One region of the Micromonospora musae genome, then DNA from elsewhere that is predicted to be linked to it. Evidence: riboswitches for the same ligand, from Rfam matches in the RefSeq annotation. Region 1 holds a riboswitch; each other region holds the start of a gene.
The links. Region 1 has a riboswitch for cobalamin ahead of D7147_RS06505 (ribonucleoside-diphosphate reductase subunit alpha). Riboswitches for the same ligand answer to the same signal wherever they lie in the genome.
Positions count from the first base shown of each region.

Region 2: it holds a riboswitch for cobalamin, as region 1 does, so the genes downstream of both, D7147_RS05995 (acyl-CoA thioesterase) here and D7147_RS06505 (ribonucleoside-diphosphate reductase subunit alpha) in region 1, are expected to answer to the same signal.
Region 3: it holds a riboswitch for cobalamin, as region 1 does, so the genes downstream of both, D7147_RS03445 (ABC transporter substrate-binding protein) here and D7147_RS06505 (ribonucleoside-diphosphate reductase subunit alpha) in region 1, are expected to answer to the same signal.
Region 4: it holds a riboswitch for cobalamin, as region 1 does, so the genes downstream of both, cobN (cobaltochelatase subunit CobN) here and D7147_RS06505 (ribonucleoside-diphosphate reductase subunit alpha) in region 1, are expected to answer to the same signal.

Region 1 covers NZ_RAZS01000002.1:471,242-475,219, forward strand. Annotated here, with positions in the region: gene D7147_RS06505 (ribonucleoside-diphosphate reductase subunit alpha) at 1-1,929, opposite strand, end outside; cobalamin riboswitch at 2,062-2,280, opposite strand; cobalamin riboswitch at 2,535-2,707, shown strand; gene D7147_RS06510 (energy-coupling factor ABC transporter permease) at 2,735-3,412, shown strand; gene D7147_RS06515 (energy-coupling factor ABC transporter substrate-binding protein) at 3,409-3,723, shown strand; gene cbiQ (cobalt ECF transporter T component CbiQ) at 3,724-3,978, shown strand, end outside.
Region 2 covers NZ_RAZS01000002.1:332,342-336,319, reverse strand. Annotated here, with positions in the region: gene D7147_RS06000 (ATP-binding protein) at 1-888, shown strand, start outside; cobalamin riboswitch at 1,604-1,819, shown strand; gene D7147_RS05995 (acyl-CoA thioesterase) at 1,945-2,457, shown strand; gene D7147_RS05990 (LysE family translocator) at 2,461-3,087, shown strand; gene D7147_RS05985 (NAD-dependent epimerase/dehydratase family protein) at 3,187-3,978, opposite strand, start outside.
Region 3 covers NZ_RAZS01000001.1:732,922-736,899, forward strand. Annotated here, with positions in the region: gene D7147_RS03435 (ABC transporter ATP-binding protein) at 1-486, opposite strand, end outside; gene D7147_RS03440 (FecCD family ABC transporter permease) at 528-1,604, opposite strand; gene D7147_RS03445 (ABC transporter substrate-binding protein) at 1,657-2,595, opposite strand; cobalamin riboswitch at 2,677-2,815, opposite strand; gene D7147_RS03450 (M14 family zinc carboxypeptidase) at 2,957-3,978, opposite strand, start outside.
Region 4 covers NZ_RAZS01000011.1:34,157-38,134, reverse strand. Annotated here, with positions in the region: gene cobN (cobaltochelatase subunit CobN) at 1-2,332, opposite strand, end outside; cobalamin riboswitch at 2,649-2,821, opposite strand; gene D7147_RS25650 (MBL fold metallo-hydrolase) at 3,089-3,823, shown strand; gene D7147_RS25645 (hypothetical protein) at 3,852-3,978, opposite strand, start outside.

The DNA of each region.
Region 1 (3,978 bases):
CATGGTCTCGCGCTTGAACAGGTTGGAGACCTGAGGCTCGATGCACTCGTAGCAGCCGGCGATCGAGGCGATCGTCGCGGTCGGGGCGATCGCGACCAGCAGCGAGTTGCGCAGGCCGTGCGCGGCGACCGCCGACCGCAGCGCGGCCCACCGGGCCGTCTGGCTGGGCTCGACGCCCCACAGGTCCGGGTGCAGGTCGCCCTTGGCGGCGCGGGTCTCGGCGTACGCGGGGTGCGGGCCGAACCGCTCGGCGAGCCCGGCCGACGTCTCCAACGCGGTCAGGAAGATCTCCTCCTGCACCCGGGTGGAGAGCTCCCGGGCCTGCGCGGAGTCGAACGGCAGGCGCAGGGTGAAGAAGGCGTCCTGCAGGCCCATCAGCCCGAGCCCGACCGGCCGCCAGCGCGGGTTCGACGCCGCCGCCTGCTCGGCCGGGTAGTAGTTGATGTCGATCACCCGGTCGAGGAAGACCACCGCGGTACGCACCGTCGAGCGCAGCTTCTCCCAGTCGACCCCGTCGGCGGTGACGTGCGCGCCGAGGTTGACCGAGCCGAGATTGCAGACCGCGGTCTCGGCGTCGTTGTTCACCTCCAGGATCTCGGTGCAGAGGTTCGACAGGTGGATCGTGTTGCCGGGCGCGCCGGTCTGGTTGGAGAGCCGGTTCGACGGGTCCTTGAACGTCATCCACCCGTTGCCGGTCTGCGCGAGCGTGCGCATCATCCGCCCGTACAGCTCCCGGGCCTTGACCGTCTTCACGGCCTTCTTCTCGGCCGCCCGGTACGCCTCGTCGAACTCCTCGCCGTACAGGTCCGGCAGCTCCGGCGCCTCGGACGGGTCGATGAGCGACCAGTCGCCGTCCGCCTCGACCCGCCGCATGAACTCGTCCGGGATCCAGTTCGCCAGGTTGAGGTTGTGCGTACGCCGGGACTCCTCACCGGTGTTGTCGCGCAGCTCGAGGAACTCCTCGACGTCCGGGTGCCACGGCTCCAGGTACACGCAGGCCGCCCCCTTGCGCCGGCCGCCCTGGTTGACCGCCGCGACGCCGGCGTCGAGGGTCTTGAGGAACGGCACGATCCCGTTCGACCTGCCGTTCGTGCCGCGGATCAGCGCGCCACGGCCGCGCACCCGCGACCAGGCGATGCCGATGCCGCCGGAGAACTTCGACAGCTTCGCCACCTGGTGGTAGCGCTCGTAGATCGAGTCCAGCTCGTCGCGGGGCGAGTCGACCAGGAAGCAGGACGACATCTGGGTGTGCCGGGTGCCCGAGTTGAACAGGGTCGGCGAACTCGGCAGGTACGCCAGCGACGACATGAGCCGGTAGAACTCGATCGCCTCGACCGGTGTCTCGGAGAGGCCGCACGCCACCCGCAGCAGCCAGTACTGCGGTGTCTCGACCACCAGCCGCGACTGCGGGTGCCGCAGCAGGTAGCGGTCCGCGACCGTGCGCAGGCCGAAGTACTCGAACCGCAGATCACCGGCCGGTTCCACGGCGTCGTCCAGCTTGCGCGCGTGACGTGCCACGAACTCGGCCGTGTCGTCGCCGATCAGGCCCAGACCGTGGGCGTACCGGATGGACTGGCTGAAGCTCTCGACGCCCTGCCCGCGCACCTCCTTGTCCACGTAGGCGGCGAGCAGCCGCGCCGCGAGCTTCGAGTACTGCGGCTCCTCACCGATCAGCTCCGCAGCCGTCTGGATGGACAACTTGTCCAGCTCCGCGGTGGTGGCCCCGTCGTACAGCCCGCTGATCGTCCGGGTGGCGACCCGCAGCGGGTCCACCTCGCCCAGGTCGGCGACCCACCGCTCCACCGCCCTGACGATCTTGTTGACGTCCACCGGCTCGGTGTCGCCGTCGCGCTTACGGACCTGCATCACATGCCGACGCTGCTCCGGCACCGCCTGATCGACTGCCGCCTGCTCCTGCGTCGCCGTCATGTCCCCTCCTCACGCATGTCCACTGTCGACGAACGCGCAGGAGGAACGCCACTGGCCGCCTCACGGCAGGCCGGCCGTGACCGGCCGGCTGATGGCGTCGGCCGTCCCGCGCGGCCTCCGACCACCGCACGCGACGCGTGCGGCGCGCTGGCAGGTCTTCGGACTCGCGGGCGTGACCGGGGGAGACCGGTCGCCTACTGGCCGTCGCTTCCCAGGCCCGTCGGGCCCAGTGCTCGATGACGGCGTTCGTTCCCACTCACCGCTGCGGGGCAGTCCCGGATTCGCACCGGGTTCCCTCTTGCCTCGGCCGCCCCGTGCAGGTGCGGCCGAACCAGCTGCGTGAGACACCATATATGCCGCCGTCGGCGGGTCGGCAACACCAGATGTCGCGTCCGCGTGTCGCCTTTCTCTCACCGTCGCCCGGGCGCGTGCCGTCCGCCGCGATGCCGTGGCCGGGAGCATGTCGTCCACCGGGGCGCCGTCGTCGTCGGTCGGGCGACCGGCGTCGTCCCCGGGTCGGGCTCCGTCCGGTCCGGACGCCGCGGCCGGGGGCGGCGTACGTCACGCTGCCCGTCGGGCGCTTGCCCCGCCCGGTGACGGCCCGATAGCCTCTCGCCCGTCAAGGTGCACGGGAAGCCGGTGAAATGCCGGCGCGGCCCTCGCCACTGTGACCGGGTAGCGATCTCCGAGAAACGCCACTGGGCCCATCCGGGCCTGGGAAGGCCGGAGTGAGCGTCGATCCGGAAGCCAGGAGACCGGCCTTGACGGGATCTCATCCACGAGGTGCTGGAGAGGAAGGTCGTCGATGCACATCGCCGAGGGGTACCTCCCCCCGATACAGGCCGCGGCGTGGTTCGCGGTGTCCACACCGTTCGTCGTCCACGGCAGCCGGGCGCTGGTCCAGCAGGTCCGCCAGGACCCGGAGTCGAAGCTGCTGCTCGGCGCCGCGGGCGCGTTCACCTTCGTGCTCTCCGCGTTGAAGATTCCCTCGGTGACGGGTTCCTGCTCGCACCCGACCGGCACCGGCCTGGGGGCGGTGCTGTTCCGACCGCCGGTGATGAGCGTGCTCGGCGGCATCGTGCTGCTCTTCCAGGCGGTGCTGCTCGCGCACGGCGGGTTGAGCACACTGGGCGCCAACATCTTCTCGATGGCGATCGTCGGCCCGTGGGTGGCGTACGCGGTCTACGCGCTGATCCGCCGGCTCGGCGGCGGACTGGACGTGGCGGTCTTCGCCGCGGCGGCACTGGGCGACCTGGCCACCTACTGCGTCACCAGCGCCCAGCTGGCGCTGGCGTTCCCCGACCCGGCGACCGGCTTCGTGGGCGCGCTCGTCAAGTTCGGCGGGATCTTCGCGGTGACCCAGATCCCGCTGGCCGTCAGCGAGGGGCTGCTCTCGGTGCTGGTGGTACGCCTCCTGACCCGGGTCAGCGGCGACGAGCTGCGCCGGCTCGGCGTGCTGCGGAAGCCGGCGGTGCAGGCGTGAAGCGCTTCTCCCGGGTCAACCTGCTCCTGCTGCTCGCGGTGGTGCTGCTGGCGGTGGCGCCGGTGGCGCTCGGCCTCGGTTCCGGTGAGGAGCCGTTCGCCGGCGCGGACGCGCTCGCCGAGCAGGCGATCGTCGACGACCACCCCGACTACGAACCCTGGTTCTCGCCGATCTACGAGCCGCCCTCGGGCGAGGTGGAGTCCGCGCTCTTCGCGCTCCAGGCGGCGCTCGGCGCCGGTTTCCTCGGCTACTACTTCGGGGTCGCCCGGACGCGGCGGCGGTACCGCATCGCCGAGCAGCCGCACGAGTAGGTGTTCGCTCTCGACGTCGCGGCCCACACCGGCCCGTGGCGGTCACGGCACCCCGGGGAGAAGGCGCTGCTCTCGCTCGGGTTGCTGGCCTGCGCGGTGATCCTGCCGCCGTGGCCGGGCGCGCTGCTCTCCGGCCTGGCGGCAGCGGTGCTGCTCGTCGGGCCGGCACGGGTGTCGCCGGCCGTGGTGCTGCGGGCGGCGAGGGTGCCACTGCTCTTCGTGGCGACGTCGACGGTGCCGCTGGTGGTGACGGTG
Region 2 (3,978 bases), 140 kb from region 1:
ACGGCCAACCCGGACCGCAAGAAGCCGTTCGACATCCGGACGGTGATGCGCGCCCTCTCCGACCAGGACCACGCGGTGCTGGAGCGCTGGGCGGGCATGGCCGACGCCGAGACCGCTGTGGTGCAGGACGTACACCTCGGTGGGGTTCCGGTGTGCCTGCTCGGCATCGAGTCCCGGTCGGTGCCGCGGCGTGGCTTCCCGCCCACCGACGGCCCGGACACCTACACCGCCGGCACGTTGTTCCCCCGCTCGTCGAAGAAGGCCGCGCGGGCGATCAACGCGGCCAGCGGCAACCGGCCGCTGGTGGTGCTCGCCAACCTCTCGGGCTTCGACGGCTCGCCCGAGTCGCTGCGCGAGCTGCAGCTGGAGTACGGCGCCGAGATCGGCCGGGCGATCGTGAACTTCCGCGGGCCCATCGTCTTCTGCGTGATCTCGCGGTACCACGGCGGAGCGTTCGTCGTCTTCTCCAAGGCGCTGAACCCCAACATGACCGTGCTGGCGCTGGAGGGCTCGTTCGCCTCGGTGCTCGGCGGGGCCCCGGCCGCAGCGGTGGTCTTCACCGGCGAGGTGGACGCCCGTACCGCGGCGGACCCGCGGGTGCGGGAGCTGGAGGCCCGCGTGGCGGCGGCCGCCGGCACCGACCGCGCCACGTTGACCGCCGAGCTCGGCGAGTTGCGCTCGTCGGTCCGCGCGGAGAAGCTCGGCGAGGTGGCGGCGGAGTTCGACCGGGTGCACAGCGTCCAGCGGGCCGTCGAGGTCGGCTCGGTCGACGCGGTGATCCGCACCGCCGACCTGCGTCCACGCATCATCGAGGCGATCGAGGCGCACCTGCGCCGACCGGTCCAGCGGCCGCGCCAGGCGCCCGACGGACACATCGCGATGACCTGACGGCGAACGGCGGGCCGCTGCGGAACCGGCGCACGGCTCACCGGTTCGGGCGACGCGGGGTGGAGCTCCCTCCCGACCGCGTCGCCCGGCAGCGCCCCCGGCACCGCGCCCACCCGCGGTGGTCACCGGCCCCGCCGCCCCGCCGGTACCCCATTCGGGACACATCGCCCTGATCGCCCCCGGGCTACTGGTGATCGGGGTGATTGGCGCGCGGTGTCCCGGTTTGCGGCCCCGCGCGGCCCCTCGAATGGACCTTCACGCGGATCGGGCCGACACCCCCGGGGCAGAGCCCGGTCGTTGGGCACTGCCCGCTGCCTCTCCCGGCCTCGCAAACCGGACACATCGCGCTCATCGCCCCCTGCGCGTCGAAGATCGACTCGGTTTCCTTGACGTCGGGGTGTCCCGGCCGCGTGAATGGCCGACTTCAAGGAACCCGAGTCGATCACCGGTCGCGGCCGGGGTGATTGACGAACGATGTCCGGTTCATCGGCGGCGCGGGCTGGGGTGCGCCGCCCCCGGCTGGGCGGTTTGGTTCGCTCTCGGGGTGTGACCGGTGGCATCCTCGGGCCAGAATCGTGGCCGGGCCGCCGACGTTGAACACCCCACGACGGCCGTGGTAGCAGCCCACCGGCCCGGCAGGATGAACCGCCCCCGCCCGGCCGGGGATAGCTCACAGCCGACGTCCGCCCTGCCCGGTGGTCGATCGACGCGCGGTAGGCTGCCGGGTGGCGCTGGTTCGTCCGGTCGTGATCCGGCCGTACGTCGTAAGAGGGAATCCGGTGGAAATCCGGGACTGCCCCGCAGCGGTGAGTGGGAACGACCGCCGTCATCGGCACTGGGCTACCTGCCTGGGAAGCGACGGCCAGTAGAAGACCGGTGAGCACCGGTCACGCCCGCGAGTCCGAAGACCTGCCCGCGCTGCGCACACGAGGTGTGTGCGCTGCCGTCGACCTCGCGGGCGGGTCGGGCGGGTGAGGCGCCGCAGCCGTCGGCGCGTCCTCGACGTGCGCTCACCGGGGTCGGTGGTGTGCTTCCCGAGGACGGACGAACCACACTGTGCACGACACCATCACCCTCGCCGGCCGGCCGCCGTCGGCGTCCCACCTGACGCTGTCGCAGATCATGGACCAGCACCACACCAATCTGATGGGTACGGTCCACGGTGGCCGGATCCTCAACCTCATCGACTCGGTCGCCGGGGTCGTCGCCGCCCGGCACTCCGACGGGCCGGCTGTCACCGCGGCCATCGACGAGACCGCGTTCCTGCGCGCGGTCCGCGTCGGCGACGTCGTGCACGTCGACGCCCGGATCACCTGGGCCGGACGCAGCTCGATGGAGCTGGCGGTCCGGGTCACCGCGGACCGGTGGGACCGGGCCGTGCCGCCGGTCGACGTGGCGACCGCGCACCTGGTCATGGTCGCCGTGGACGACGCGGGCCAGCCGCGTCGGGTGCCGCCGCTGCTGCCGCACACCGACGAGGACCGGCGTCGCTACCGCGAGGCGGAGATCCGCCGCGAGCACCGGCTGGCGCTGCGGCGCGCCCTGCTCGGTGACGCCGAGGAGGGCTGAGACGTGCTCGGTCTCTCCGCGGCCGCCCTCGCCGGTTACCTCGCCGCGATCGTGGTCCTCATGCTCACCCCCGGCCCGGACATGATGTTCGTCCTCGCCAACGCGGCCCGCTACGGCGCCCGTGCGGGGGTGGTGGCGGCGCTCGGTGTCGCCGCCGGTGAGGCGGTGCACGTCACGGCGGTGGTGTGCGGCCTCGCGGCGGCGATCTCCGCCTCGCCAGTGCTCTTCACCGTGATCCGCTGGGCCGGCGCCGCGTACCTGGTCCTGCTCGGGGTGCGGGCGCTGCGCAGCGCCGGCGGACCCGCCATCGCCACCGACGGAGCGGACGCCCGGCCCGGCCGGGCGTTCCTGCGTGGACTGGTGACCAATCTGCTCAATCCGAAGATGATCCTGTTCAGCGTGGCGTTCCTGCCGCAGTTCGTCTCGCCGGCCTCCGGCGACGTCACCGCCCAGCTGGTGCTGCTCGGCGCGCTCTTCGTCGCGGTGCAGCTCACCGTCGACATCGCTCTCGGCGTGGGTGCGGGGCGGCTCGCGGGCCGGCTGGCCGACGGCCGCTGGGCCCGGCGGATCAACCGGATCTGCGCGGTCGCCTTCGTCGCCCTCGGGCTCCGCCTGGCGACGAGTTCGTAGGGCGCCCGCCCGGCACCGGGGGCGGTTCCGCACGGCGGAGCCGCGCGGGGGCGGCCGGGCCGTGGGCCGGGCGGCCGGTGCCGTGGCGGGGTGGACGGCTCACAGGGTGCTGAACCCCGTTCGCCAGGAGGGGTGCTCCGGGACCCAGCCGAGGTGCTTGCGGGCGTAGTGGTTGTTCGCTCCCCGGGCCCAGCCGTTCCGTTCGCCCTCGGTCGGCGCGGGCGCGGGAACCCCGGCGGCCGCGCAGAACGCGGGCACCCAGACGTTGCCGGCGGCGGGCTCGTCGTCGCAGACGTTGACCGTGCCGGTGGGCCACTCCAGGGCCGCCGCCGCGGCGGCCACGGCGTCGTCGACGTGCAGCAGGCTGGCGACGTCGGCGTCCGCGGGGAGCTGGCCCGCGGCGGCGAACCGGGCCATCAGGCCGTCGCGGGCGTACCAGGTGTCCGGGCCGTAGAGCGTGCCGTACCGCAGCACGACCCACTCGGGCGCCTCCTGCACGGCGGATTCGAGCGCGGCGACAGCGGCCACGGTGTGCTGCCTTGGCTCGACGGCGTGCAGGTCGAAAGGGGTCTCCTCCGTCGCGGGCTCGGCGCCCGGCTCGTACGCCCAGGTGATGCTCTGGGCCACGATCCGGCGTACCCCGGCGGCGAGCGCCGCGTCGACGAGGTTGCGGGTGCCGACCCGGCGCAGCCGCGCGTTGGCGGCGCGGTCACCGGTGCTCAGGCTGGTGAGCTGGTGCAGCACCGCGTCGGGCCGGACGTCGCGCACGGCGGCGGCCACCGCGTCCCGGTCGAAGACGTCGACGGCGAGCGGTCCGTTGCGGGCCAGGCCGACGACCTGGTGCCCCTGGGCGGTCAGCAGGGGCGCGAGTCGGCGGCCGATGACGCCGGT
Region 3 (3,978 bases), on a different contig from region 1:
CTGGTGGCCGATGTCGAGCGCGCTGGTCGGCTCGTCGAGCAGCAGCAGCGTGGCGCCCTGGGCGAGCGCCCGGGCCAGGAAGACGCGCTGCCGCTCCCCGCCGGAGAGGGTCGCCAGTTCGCGCCGGACGAAGCCGGTCAGGTCCAGCCGGGCGAGCACCTCATGCACGGCGGCCAGGTCGGCGGCCGACTCCCGCCCCAGCGGGGGGATGTACGGGGTGCGGCCGAGCAGCACGTAGTCGAGCACCGGCATGCCCGGCGGCACCACCGGGGACTGCGCCACCGTGGCCACCACCCGGGCCCGGTTCCGCCGGGGCAGCGACTCGATGGGCGTACCGAAGAGGCTCACGGCGCCCGGCGCGGCCAGCAGGCCGCCGACGGCGCGCAACAGGGTCGACTTGCCGGCGCCGTTCGGGCCGATCACCGTGACCCACTCGCCGACGGCGACGGTCAGGTCGATGCCGGCGAGGATCGGCGTGCGGTCCATGGTGACGTGCAGGTCACGCACCTCGACCGCGGGTGCGGCGCTCACGTCAGCACCCGTCGGGCGGTGCGCAGGATCAGGACGAAGAACGGGCCACCGAGCAGGGCGGTGACCACGCCGATCGGGATCTCGGCGGGAGCGGCGACGGTGCGCGCCGCCACGTCGGTGAGCGCCAGGAACGCGGCGCCGAAGAGCAGCGAGAGCGGCAGGATCACCCGGTAGCTCGACCCGGCGAGCAGTCGGATGGTGTGCGGCACGATGATGCCGACGAAGCCGATCAGGCCGGTCGCGGAGACCGCCGCCGCGGTGCCGAGCGAGGCTGCGGCGATCAGCAGGTAGCGGGAGCGCTGCGGGTGCAGGCCGAGGCTGCTCGCCTCGTCGTCACCGACCGACAGGACGTCCAGCTCGCGGCCGTGCAGCAGCACCACGACGGCGGTGAGCACGGCGTACGGCAGGACCAGCAGGACGTCGTGCCAGCCGGCGGTGGCGAGCCGACCGAGCAGCCAGGAGTAGACCGCCTGGATGCTGTCGGCGTTGCGCTGGAGCAGGTAGGTCTGCCCGGCGGAGAGGAACGCGGAGACCGCCACCCCGGCCAGGATCAGCATCGCCGGGGAGCGGCTGCGGCCGCCCGCCGCACCGAGCAGGTAGGTCAGCGCCACCGCTCCCAGCGAGCCGACGAACGCGGCGAGCGGGATGGTCAGCGGCAGGCCGGTGAGCGCGCCCTCCGAGCCGGCGCCGCCGAGGGCGATCACCGCGGTCACCGCCAGGCCGGCCCCGGCGGCCACGCCGAGCAGGTACGGGTCGGCCAGCGGGTTGCGGAACACGCCCTGGTAGCAGCCGCCGGCGAGGGCGAGCATCCCGCCGACGAGCAGGCCGAGCACCACCCGGGGCAGCCGCAGCTCGGTGACGATGGCGATCTCCCGCTCGTTGAGCCCGCTCTCCAGGTGCACCCCGGGCAGCAGGTTGAGCAGTTCGGCGGCGACGCTGCCCGGTGGGATGGTGACCGGGCCGAGCGACACTCCGGCGACCAGCGCGACGAGGACCGCGACGAGCCCGGCGGCGAGCCAGCGCGGTCGCAGGCCGGCCGGCCGGGACGGGGTTGGCGTCTCGGCCGGCCGGATGGGCGACGAATCGCGGGCCACGGGTGCGACCCTGGTCACGGTCGACCCTCGGTCACGCGGGCACCTTGGCGACCGCGTCGACGATCGCCCGCAGCAGGTCGACGACCCGCGGCCCCCAGCGGGAGGCGACGCTGTCGTCCAGGGCGACCACCTGGTTGTTCTTCACGGCGGTGAGCCCGGACCAGCCGGCGCGCGCCTTGACCGTGTCGGCGCTCTGCTGGCAGCACTTCGTGTCGGCGAGGAAGATGAAGTCCGGGTCCGCCTTGACGATGATCTCCTGGGAGAGCTGCGGGTACCCGCCGTTCTTGTTGTCGGCGTCGGCGGGGTCGGCGATGTTCTCCAGACCGGCCATCGCGTAGAGCGAACCGATGAAGGTCTTGCTGGTCGCGCTGTAGAGCTCGGTGCCCAGCTCGTGGTAGAGGGTGAGCTTCTCCGACCGCTGCGGCAGGTCCTTCACCAGCGTGGCGATGTCGTCCCGCATCCGGCGGGTCAGGTCGGCCGCCTCGGTGGGGTGCCCGGTGAGCGTGCCCAGGTCGGTGATCTGCTGGTAGGTGTCGTCCAGAGTGGTCGCCGACGGGGTCACCAGCACCGGGATCTTGAGCTTGCCGAGCTGGTCGACGATCTTGTTGCGGTCGTCGGAGATCACCACCAGGTCGGGGTTGCGGCCGGCGATCGCCTCCGCGTTCGGCTGGAAGCCGGAGAGGTCGCTCTTCGGCACCCCGGCCGGGTAGTCCGAGTTGTCGTCGACCGCGGTCACCTGCGGACCGGCGCCGATGGCGAAGAGCATCTCGGTCACGCTCGGCGAGAGCGAGACGATCTTCTCGGGACGCTCGTCGAGGGTGATGTTGCCGACCGTGGCCGGGAAGGCGGCGGCCGACTGGCTGCTGCTGCCGGCGCCGGGGGCGTCGTCGGCCTTCTCGGCGCAGGCGCCGAGGGCGAGCGCGGCGACCGCGAGGGTCGCGGCGAGCAGCCGAGGGGTACGTCTGGACATCGGTCCTCCTGTCGGTCGAGGAGCGTGGTGCTTCGCCGACAGGGGCCGAGCGCCCGTCCGCGAGCGCCCTTCCTCGAGAGCGCGGGTCGCGACCGGTCCGCAGGCGACCTGGCTCGTCCCCGCCGTGGCGGGGTATCACAGTTGCGGGACAGCACCGGGTTCTCACCGGCTTCGCTGTGGAACGGTCGGTAAGACGGTAGCGCACGGGTCGAGCGGGCCCGATCGATGAACGAACCCATCCAGCGTGGCCGATCACCCGACCGGTCGGGGTCCGGGTCGATCGGGCGGTGGTTACCGATATGCCCCGATCCGTGGCGGGCAGGGTGGGGCCCCGTCGGGGGCGGGACGGGGCCCCACCGATTCAGGAGGCGGTGATGGTGACGTTGTCCACAGCCGCCTCGACCAGGCTCGCGCCCGAGGCGTCCGCCGCCTGGACCAGGATCCGTACGCTCTGGCCCGCGTACGGGGTGAGGTTCAGGTTCGCCACCGCCCAGGAGCCGTTGCGGTTGGTCGCCGCCCCGGCCTGGTTCAGCAGGGTGGTGGTGCCGCCGCCGTGCACCACGCTGACCCGGAGGTAGTCGGCCGACGAGGAGTTCGAGCCGTGCGCCAGGTACCAGGCGAGCGAGAGGGTGAGTGTGCCGCCGGCGGGCAGCGTCACCGCCGGCGACTGGGCGCTGGTCACCCCGCCGTCGAGGTCGTAGTCACCGGCCCCGGCGCCGGCCAGCCGGCCGGTGACCAGGTCGTTGCCGCCCGCGTACGGGGTGAGCTGCTTGGCGCCGCTGGACGTGGTCGCCTGGGCGGCGCCCCGCTCCCAGGCCCCGAGGGTCGCGGTGTCCGTGCCGTTCGGGTTCACCGTCCAGCCGGTGGCGGTCTCGAAGGTGTCCGACCAGACAGTGGTGCCGCCACCGCCACCGCAGTACTGGGTCTGCTTGCCGATCGCCCGGTACGGGCAGTCGGCGTACTCGCTGAGCATCAGCACCGCCTCCCGGTTGCGGGAGGTCTGCGCCGGGATCACCTCGTCGGGCGGGTAGAAGCCGCCGCCACCGGCCGAGCCCGGGTACATCTCGAAGGTGTAGGCCCAGATGCCGTGCGCCGCCCACATCCAGTCGATGCTGGTGCCGTCGGCGATGTAGAGGTCGCTGGACTGCTCCGGCGTGTAGCCGTTGGTGGCGGCCATCTGCTGGCCGATGGTGGCGAAGGTGTTGTACTGGTCGGCCGTCATCCCGCTGGGCGTGTTGGCGGTCGTGTAGCCGAACGGCCAGAGCACGAGCTGCGAGTAGGTGTGGAAGTCGATGTTGGCCTTGATCTGCTGCACACCGCCGACCACCCGGCTGTTGACGAAGTTCCGCAGCGCCTGGGTCTCCGGCGCGGAGAACGCCGACG
Region 4 (3,978 bases), on a different contig from region 1:
CGGACGCGTCCGGCAGCTCCCGGCCGGTGACCTCGGCGACCACCGCGTCGACCTTCCCGGCGTCCCAGCCGAGCGTCTCCATGCCGACGACGAGCCGGCGCGCGAGGGCCTCGATGAGGTCGACCGCGTCGGCGGCGGTGACCGCCGGCCCGTCCACGACCTCGGTCAGCTCGGCCGGAACGGCGAGCCGCTCGCCCGGCGCGGCGAGCAACGTCGCCTCGTCCAGCCCGTGCGCGGCGGCCAGCACCTGCCGCAGCCCCGGCAGGGCCCGGCTGCCGCCCCACACCTGCGGGGCGCGCAGCACGGCGAGGACCAGGTTGACGCGGGCGTCGCCGACCGGCGCGGCGGCCAGCACGTGCAGGCCGTCGCGGATCTGCACGTCCTTGACCTCGCAGAGGTACCCGTCGAGGTGGAGCACGAAGTCGTCGAAGTCCTCGGCGTCGGGCATCTGTTCGGTGTGCAGGTCGTGGTGCAGCTCGGCGGAGCGCACCAGCGCCCAGATCTGCGCCTGCACGGTCGGCACCTTCGCCGGGTCGAGGGCCTGCACTGTCGCGTACTCGTCGAGCAGCTGCTCCAGCTTCGCCAGGTCGCCGTACGTCTCGGCGCGCGCCATCGGCGGCACCAGGTGGTCGACGACGACCGCGTGGGCGCGGCGCTTGGCCTGCGTGCCCTCCCCGGGGTCGTTGACGATGAACGGGTAGACCAGCGGCAGGTCGCCGAGGACGGCGTCGGGGGCGCAGTCGGCGGCGAGCCCGAGGCCCTTGCCGGGCAGCCATTCGAGGGTGCCGTGCTTGCCGAGGTGCACCACCGCGTCGGCGCCGAAGCCGCCGTCCTCGGGCCGGGCGGCGAGCCACCGGTACGCGGCCAGGTAGTGGTGGCTGGGCGGCAGGTCCGGGTCGTGGTAGATGGCGATGGGGTTCTCGCCGAAGCCGCGCGGCGGCTGGATGAGCAGCGCCACGTTGCCGAAGCGCAGCCCGGCCAGCACGACGTCACCGCCGTCGGTGTACAGCTCACCGGGCGGCTCGCCCCAGTGCGCGCGCATCCGCTCGCGCAGCGCGGCCGGCACCTCGTCGAACCAACGTCGATAGACCTCGCCTGGCACCCGGGCCTCGGCGGCGGTGAGCTGCTCGGGGGTGAGCCACTCGACGTCGTGACCACCGGCGGCGATCAGGGCGTGGATCAGGGCGTCCCCGTCGTCGGGCGGCGGCGTGGAGCCGAGGTCGTACCCGGCCTCGGCCAGCGCGGCGAAGAGCCGCACCGCCGAGGCGGGGGTGTCCAGGCCGACGGCGTTGCCGACCCGGGAGTGCTTCGTCGGGTACGAGCTGAGCACGATCGCGAGGCGCTTGTCGGCGTTGGGGAGCCCACGCAGCCGGGCCTGCCGCACCGCGATGCCGGCAACCCGGGCGGCGCGCTCCGGGTCGGCGGCGTAGACGGAGAGACCGTCGGCGTCGATCTTCTTGAACGAGAAGGGCACGGTGATGATCCGGCCGTCGAACTCCGGGACGGCCACCTGCATGGCGGCGTCCAGCGGGGTGAGGCCGGCGTCGGAGTCGGCCCACTGCTCGCGGGTGCTGGTCAGCAGCAGCGCCTGGACCACCGGCACGTCGAGCGCGGCGAGCGCCCCCACGTCCCAGGTGTCCTCGTCGCCGCCCGCGGAGGCGTCCGCGGCAACCGCGCCGCCGGCCGCCAGCACGGTCACCAGCAGCGTGTCGCAGCGGGCGAGCAGCTCCAGCGGACCGGCGCCCGCGGTCAGCCCGCGCAGCGATCCGCAGTAGACGGGCAGGGCGTTGCCCCCGGCCGCCTCCACCGCGTTGGCGAGCGTGTCCACGAAGGCGGTGTTGCCGGCGAGCGCGTGCGCCCGGTAGAAGACGATGCCGACGGTCGGCCGCCCCGGATCGGTCGCCCGGTCACCGTGGACGCCGTACGCGGGGGTGGGCGCCGGCGGCGCGAAGCCCTCGCCGGTGAGCAGCACCGTGTCGGAGAGGAACCGGGTCAGCTGGGCGAGGTTCTCCGGACCCCCCTCGACCAGGTACGCCAGGGCCTGCGTGACCACCCCGGCGGGCAGCGTGGAGGCAGCCATCAGCTCCGCGTCGGGCGCCGACTCGCCGCTGAGCACGACCGTCGGCACGCCGGAGGCGAGCACCGCGGCCAGTCCGTCCGGCCACGCCGGCCGGCCACCGAGCAGCCGTACGACGGCGACGTCCACGCCGTCGAGCAGCGCGGGTACGGCCTCGGCGTCGACGCGGACCGGATTGGCCAGCCGGTAGTCCGCGCCGCTGGCCCGGGCGGCGAGCAGATCGGTGTCGGAGGTGGACAGCAGCAGGGTACGCACGGATGGCTCCGGAGAGTGACGCCCGGCTCGCCGTCGGGGCGGTCGGGCTGAGGGGTGGATGGCGCGGGGTTCAGCGGGCGCGGTCGGCCGGCCGGAGCCGGCGGTTGGCGCGGCGGTCGGCGTACGGGTCAGCCGGCGGGGTCGAGCCCGCCCGGCGGCGCTCCGGTGTGGCCGGTCGGCGCGGCAGTACGGGGTCGGGTGGCGCGGCGGGCGCGCTGCGGCGCGGGCGCGCCGATGGTATTGGGCCGGTCACGGCGATCGCCGCCGGCACGGTGGACGCGGTGCGTCATCGGGTCCTCCTCGGGTCTCCACGCCCTGGGGTCACATCCCGACGGCCGAAGTATCCTGGCTCCCGGATCGACGCTCACCCCCGGCCTTCCAACCGCACGCGGTCGTGACTCGCAAGGAGGGCTCACTCCCCGATGACAGTGGCGGGACCGCGCCGGAATCGCACCGGCTTCCTTCACTGCCGTCAGGCCGCGAATGCTGCCACACCCGTCCCGGCCGGTCAACGCCGCCCCGGGCGGCTGATCAGCGTCGATGTCATCGAGTCAGATCGATTCCGGGCATCGTCCGGGGCCCCGCCGACCTGGTGCGCGGCGGCCATCCGATCGGCGCGCCCGGCGCTACGCTCGCCGGCCTGCCCGGCCGACGCCCACGGCCGGCGTCCGGCGCCCGCGATCGCGCTGAACCGCTGGCCGGCACACGGATGACGAGCCCCAAACACTACTATCGACCGGGCCTCGGCGAGCGTCCGTGGTCGATCCCGGGGAGGTCGCCATCATCGGCATGCAGTTCCATCAGCTCGCCGGACGGGTCTGGCTCTGCCCCGGCGATCCCGACCCGGCGGCCGTCCAGGCCGGCGTCGCCGTGGTGGCCGACGAGCGCGGCAGTGTGATCATCGACGCGGGGCAGAGCCCGGCGCACGCCCGGGAGATCCGGGCCGCGCTGCACGCGGCGGGGCTGCCGGAACCGCGCTGGCTCGTCTACACGCATCACCACTGGGACCACGTGTGGGGCGCTTGCGCCTGGCCCGGCGTGGAGATCGTCGGGCAGGTGACCGGCCAGGAGCTGCTGCGGGCCGAGGCGGCCCGGCCGTGGAGCCACCGCTACCTGCGCGAACAGGTCCGCGCGAACCCTCGGCTCGCGCCGAGTTTCCGGGCGCGCGCGTTCGCGGTGGACTCGTGGGACGACTTCGCGGTGTTGCCGCCGACCCGTACCTTCACCGACGCCGACGAGCTGCCGGTCGGAGTGCTGCTGCGCCATGTCGGCGGCCGGCACGCGCCGGACTCGACGGTGGTGCTGGTGCCGGACTCGGGCGTCATGCTGCTCGGCGACTCCTTCTACCCGCCCCCGGCGCACCTTCGCGAGCCGGACGACGGCCCCGACCTCGGGCTGGTCCGCCGGCTGCTCGACGACGACTACGACTGGTACGTCGCCAGCCACTCCGCGCCGATGACCCGCGCGCAGGCCCGGGCCGAGGCCGGCTGAGGGACGTCGACGCGCGCCTGCTCGCGCGTCAGCGGGCCCGACGCTCGGGGTGGGCCCGGTTCCAGGCGCGCATCCGCTCCGGGTAGCCGGTGCGGCCGGCCTCGTAGAGCGGAACGGCGTGCCGCCGTGCGATGGTCGCCGCGGCGCGGGGCGAA